DNA from 2 places in the Paenibacillus sp. 2RAB27 genome. Region 1 is predicted to be linked to the other one. Evidence: predicted binding sites of a transcription regulator. Region 1 holds the regulator's gene; the other holds the start of a gene.

What was found. The regulator NrdR, encoded in region 1, represses ribonucleotide reductase genes. The targets are predictions, from matches to a motif close to AACACNATATATNGTGTT.
Region 2: a site for NrdR is predicted at 1,843-1,860, ahead of nrdI (class Ib ribonucleoside-diphosphate reductase assembly flavoprotein NrdI). Genes of this name have one in related genera too.

What each region holds. Positions count from the first base shown of each region.
Region 1 covers NZ_JBFRGR010000004.1:200,201-203,328, reverse strand. The annotation lists gene AB4114_RS08055 (hypothetical protein) at 14-187, opposite strand; cyclic di-GMP riboswitch class I at 272-369, shown strand; gene AB4114_RS08050 (hypothetical protein) at 412-600, shown strand; gene nrdR (transcriptional regulator NrdR) at 966-1,445, opposite strand; gene AB4114_RS08040 (alpha/beta-type small acid-soluble spore protein) at 1,557-1,775, shown strand; gene AB4114_RS08035 (lytic transglycosylase domain-containing protein) at 1,876-2,463, opposite strand; gene coaE (dephospho-CoA kinase) at 2,460-3,056, opposite strand; gene AB4114_RS08025 (MntP/YtaF family protein) at 3,092-3,128, opposite strand, start outside.
Region 2 covers NZ_JBFRGR010000025.1:39,212-42,339, reverse strand. The annotation lists gene nrdE (class 1b ribonucleoside-diphosphate reductase subunit alpha) at 1-1,225, opposite strand, end outside; gene nrdI (class Ib ribonucleoside-diphosphate reductase assembly flavoprotein NrdI) at 1,212-1,571, opposite strand; gene serC (3-phosphoserine/phosphohydroxythreonine transaminase) at 2,162-3,128, opposite strand, start outside.

The sequences.
Region 1 (3,128 bases):
GTGCTTTTTACATTTAAGAAGGATCCGAAGGAGATGCTGGCTCATCTAGCACATAGACATGAATAACTTCTGGACGATTAAAGACATAAGCGAGTAAACGAGCCTGATCAAGACCAAGCGCCTCCGCTACCTTAACAATATCCAATTCGTGAATAATTTTACTTAATTTTGCGCTATTGACGGACATATGTTTCAACCATCCTTCGAATTAATGTAATTAATAGCATGGTAAACCTAACCTGTGATATAGTTTTCATATAAGACGTTATCGGTATGATAAGGGCAAAACCGCTGAAAAGTGGTGACGCAAAGCTAAAGGGACTAAATTGGCCTTCTTGTTAGTGTCCAATATGTCAGCCAGCTACCGCCTCCATCCGATAATGGCAGTTCGACAAAGGAGGAATCAGCTTCATGAATAAAATGGTAATTGACGGCAACATGAGCATAGACATAAAGCATTTAATCGAAAACTTGCATCTCCCCGATGATGATATTTTGGACATGTACTCCTTTTCATTCAGCGGCAACCTATTAACATCTGATGAAGCCATTCGATTTATTCAATTTCTTCGAAGTGAATTGGACAAACGCACTCAATAACCGAATTATGCCTTATCGCTATCAAAAATACAGTCGGTTGATGTCATTAGAATAATTTTTTTTCAAAAGCTCATGAAGGCGCGTCGTTATTGACTTTTCTCTGATGAATCAACAAAAGACAGCGCACCTCGCGCTGTCTTTTGTTGATTTTTTGTCACATTTCGAAAAAAAACGAATCAATTCGTGTCACCCTCTGATTTTCCCAATCAAACAGCTTCTTCTTCCTCTACTACTACAACGAACAATCTGGTTGTCACAACAACTATTCATACGAATTAGCTCAAAAGGAAACATAAAGCCGCGTCACCTCATGAAATCATTCATAGGGCGATGCGGCTTTTACTTAGAAGCATTGCATGTGCTGCTTATTTGTCTCGGAGCAGCCCGACATCATGCTTTCCCAATATTTGCGTTAACTCCTTCAAAAACATGTTAATGTCTTTGAACTGCCTATATACAGAGGCGAAGCGAATGTAGGCCACTTCATCGACGGGGTACAATTGCTCCATCACAATTTCACCAATGCCAAGGCTATCGACTTCAGCATGTGCCGTCGTACGAAGCTGCATTTCGACTTCGGAGACAAGCATCTCCAGCCGCTCCATGGAAACCGGTCTTTTTTCACAAGCACGAATTAAGCCCCGTAAAATTTTCTCTCTACTAAATTCTTCCCGACTTCCATCTTTTTTAATCACAATTAAAGGTGTTTCTTCTACCATTTCGAAAGTTGTAAATCTTCGCGCGCATTTCTCGCATTCACGGCGCCGACGGATGGATTTATTCTCATTGGCAGACCTGGAATCAAGCACTTTCGTACCAGAATGGTCACAGAACGGGCATTTCATTCGCTTTCATCTCCTTTCACACTTGGAAATATCATTACCATATGTTACATGTCTTGAAGTTTGGAGTTCTGCACACAATAGATTTACCAACCGACAAGGAGGTGAACAGACATGAGTTCAAACAGAAGCAGCAATACTTTAGTCGTTCCACAAGCTAATGCAGCCTTGGATCAGTTGAAGTATGAGGTAGCTCAGGAGCTAGGTATCGCTATCCCACAAGATGGCTACTATGGCAACATGACTTCTCGTGACACTGGCTCTATTGGTGGTAGCATCACTCGTCGCCTGGTACAAATCGCAGAACAATCTCTAGCAGGTCAATTCAAGTAATCTTGAATAACACACGCTTTTGACTCTGCAAAACAGGAAGTATTGGACTTTGCGCTCCATTCGGAGCTAGTCCAATGCTTCTTTGTTTTGTGGGGCTAACTTAAGCATCTGCACCCTGCCATTGCTCCGTGTCCGTGTATAGCTTCGTATACTTCTCATAGTAGTAAAGAACGCGCTGCACATAATGACGGGTTTCACCAAATGGAATATCCCGAATATTGTCTTCAGAACCGTCCCACACGTTTCCATTTTTCCATTTATTCACATTACCTTGACCTGCATTATACGCTGCAATGGCATAGACTAAATTCCCATTATAATGCTTAATTAACCAATTTAGATACCATGACCCTAAATAAATATTAATATCGACTCGAAGCAAATCTTCTTGTGTATGAGGCCCTAGATTCGAGGATTCAACAATCCAATCAGCGGTATCAGGCATAAGCTGCATGAGCCCTAATGCCCCTTTGCTTGATTCTAAATGATATTTATAATTCGTTTCGACGCGAATAATGGCTGCAATTAGAAACGGGTCTATCTTGTGTTTCGCCGCGCTTTGCTTAATCTCCTGCTGAAAGTAGATGGGATATAGCTTTCTACCTATAATTCCGCTATTCATGAAGAGAACCATGACAAATATGATAAGCAGAAGAGCAAACATTCGCTTTTTCCGAAAGAACGTCATGCCAATCCCTTCCCTACCCAGAACAGCTCCACCCTCATGTTGGTTTCTTCCCAAGTTCCGCTATTATCAATCACGATATCGGCTAGCTTTCGTTTCTCCTCAATCGACATCTGTGCATCAAGTCGAAGCTGAGCATTCTCGGCTGACAAGCCATCTCGCTGCATCAGACGCTCCAATTGCAAGTGACGCGGAATATAAACGACCATGATCTCCTCAAACATCGAGACCAGATTCGATTCTATAAGTAAAGGAACATCGACCACCACCAGCTTGGTGGGGTAGTCCCGTTCATACAAAGTCATTTGTTCACGCATCTTTGCCCGAATAGGGGGATGCAACAAGCCATCTAGCTGCTTTCGCGCTTCTGGCGATCCAAAGATAATTTCACCAAGCTTCTTCCGTTGCAGAGATCCATCGGGTCCGATCACAGCTTGTCCAAATTGCGCAGCAACCTGTTCGAGAACAGGGCTGCCAGGCTCTACGACATCACGAGCGATCTGATCGGCGTCGATTAAAAGTGCGCCACGGCTAACAAGCATGCGGCTAACCGTACTTTTTCCACAAGCAATACCTCCAGTTAAGCCGATATTCATAAGCGATTCTCTCCTAAAGGTTCATTGTTAGTGAACTATAGCATTTTCAAAAGTCCCATGACAATAAGTACA
Region 2 (3,128 bases), on a different contig from region 1:
TCATCGAAGCTAGATTACAGCTGATATCTCGAAGAATAGTGTCTTCTTGACCGTAATCATTGATTTCGGACGTTTCCTGCAGTTGGAAAATCTCTGTGCACAGATTGGACATCTTGATCGTCCCAATCCCCTTCAAAGCATGATCCTTATTCGCATTCGTACGATTCATCATATATGGATAACCGGATTCCAGTTGAGTAGTCGCAATTTTGGTCAGCATATCACGTGCATTCATGATGACTTTCTTCTTTACTTTCGGGTTCGCTAAGAGTTCATCATACATCTCATCCATGTCCAGATCGTCCATGTGCTTGCCATAGGCTTGCAGAACCGTGTAAGGAGCGAAAATATGTAGAGGCTTGTTCTCCTCCGCTAACTTATAAAATTTATTCGGTACGATAAGACCAATCGAGAGTGTTTTCAAACGGGATTTCTCATCCGCGTTAATTTTCTTACTATCAAGGAACTCCATGACGTCCCAGCCAAAAATGTTATAATACGCCGCGCCTGAACCTTTGCGTTGGCCCATTTGATCCGCATAGGAGAACGCATCTTCCATCAGCTTAAGAACAGGAATAATTCCTTTCGCTGCGCCCTCAACGCCTTTGATCGTTTCACCGCGCCCACGAAGCTTCGATAAGTTCACCGCTACACCGCCGCCAATTTTGGAAAGCTGCATACACGTTGCTAATACATAGTTGATGGAGTTCAAGGAATCATCCATTTCTAACAAGAAGCACGATACTAATTCACCGCGACGGCTCTTGCCTGCGTTCAAGAACGTAGGTGTCGCTGGCTGCAAGCGCTGCTCCATCATCGATAGGGCAAGCACGCGTGCTGTTTCGGCGTTTCCGCGACCCAAGTACAAGGCTACGATCGCTACGCGATCAGGGAAATGCTCCAGGTACAACGTCTTATCATCACTGCGCAAAGCGTAATCTGTATAAAATTTCGAAGCTGCCATATACGATGCGAACTCGAATTGATTGTCATGTGCCACTTGATACACGCTGTTAACTTCATCTTCGGTGTATTTGTCATAAACGTTCTCGTAGAAGTTATTGTCGATCATATAACGAACCTTCGAAGAGGTATCGGGGAATGTGAGGCTTCGGCTGTGGACTTCCTCTATGAACACCTTAACAGCTTCTTTATCCTTCTCTAATTGAAAAAAACCATCCGTACCGCGTTGCATTAATTCATTATTAAGTTCAATGTGCCGCAATTGCTTGTACCCCCTGAACAAATCGTTCTACATCATTTTTAGTGCCGGATAATTCGAATTTGGTTAATACGGGAACATCATAAAGAGCTGAGATCGTATCTGCGCTTTTGGCGAAGCCGTCTCCCCAGTTGCGATTACCGCTTGCTGCAACGCCTTGAAGACGAGAAGAATTACTTTCTAGGAAAGAAGCTACCTTGGGAGGAATTTGTCCAAAGCCAGTTGTATACGTCACGAGTACGAATGGCTCGTCCATTGTCATCGCTTCCTCTATTTGAACCGCGGGCATCTGGAGCTTCGCAATAAAACGGCGAACATTTCCAGTCTTCGAATCGTAAGCAATCAACATAGCTTCCGTCTCCTATCATTGTCAATTCTCTATCTTGTGCCATCACTTGAGGGTAACCTATATGTAGTAAAGATACTAATTCTATCGTCTGTCATTCGCGAGTTCATCTACCCATTAATCGACAGAATCTGCATTTGCTTTACGACTCCGTAAGCGGTCAAAAAAGCTTGAAACCTGCGGTTTTGCTTGATTTCCGGCTTGTTTTGAGCCTTCTGCTAGCAATCTCGCAATGCGCTTTTTATCACGACATCTAGTTGATAGATTCAAATTTATATCAATATATTGTGTTTGTCAACGAGCAATACGACCTATTTACAATTCCAAAACACGCAATCCTAGACGGGGCGTGGCTCGCTGGGTTTAGAAAAAATTTTTTCGTTTTTTACTTGATTTTTTCGGAAATGTCGAAATGACTGGGACATTCATCCTCTACTAGATCTAGTCCAAACTCATCTTCCAATTACCGCTTTTAAAGCTGCTCAGAGACTCTCTACAGGCTTCTAAACCATTCGATCGAAACTACATGCCTCAGCACAAAAAAAGCTATTCACGCGCACACGAGGGTGCCATGAATAGCTTAATTCATTTTCTCAACTGTTGCGTTGTTGGAAATCCGTCATGAAATCAGCGAGTGCTTTACATGATGCGTAAGGAACTGCGTTATACGTGGAAGCACGTAGACCACCGACACTGCGATGACCTTTCAAGCCAACGAACCCTTGCTGTTCGGTTTCTTTAATGAACTTCTTCTCTAGCTCTTCATCTTGCAAGCGGAACGTAATATTCATCGCAGAACGGCTTCCTAGATCTACGGGTCCACGGTAGAAGCCATTGCTGCTATCAATTGCGTTATAAATAAGGCCTGATTTTTCTATATTATTCTTCTGAATAACCGTCAATCCGCCTTGCTCTTCAATCCATTTCAACACCAGATTTACCATATAAATGGAGTATGCTGGCGGTGTGTTATACAAGGAATTGTTTTTGCTATGCGTTTCATAACGCATCATGGTTGGGATTGTTTTTGGTAGATCAACAAGTAGATCGTCTTTAATAATCGCAACGGTCACACCAGATGGTCCAAGGTTCTTCTGTGCTCCCGCATAGATCATGCTGAACTTGGAAACGTCGACTGGACGGCTCAAGATATCACTGGACATGTCACCAATCAGAGGAATATTGCCTGTTTCCGGAAAGCTTTGGAATTGCGCGCCTTCAATCGTCTCATTGGACGTGATGTGCAAATAAGCTGAGTTCGGATCTAAGTTAATGTCACTCAATGCAGGAATTTTCATAAATTTCTGTTCTTTCGAACTAGCCGCCAGAGAAACTTCTCCGAATAGCGCTGCTTCTTGCACAGCCTTCTCGGCCCAAGCGCCTGTCAGCACATAGCTGCCAACCTTGCCTGCCTTCAAGAAATTCATAGGGATCATGGAGAACTGAGAGCTCGCTCCACCTGTCAAAAAGAGAATTTGGTACCCATCTGGAATACCAAAAATACGCTTTAATAACACTTGTGTTTCATTGTGCACTTGCTCATATTCGCTACTCCGGTGA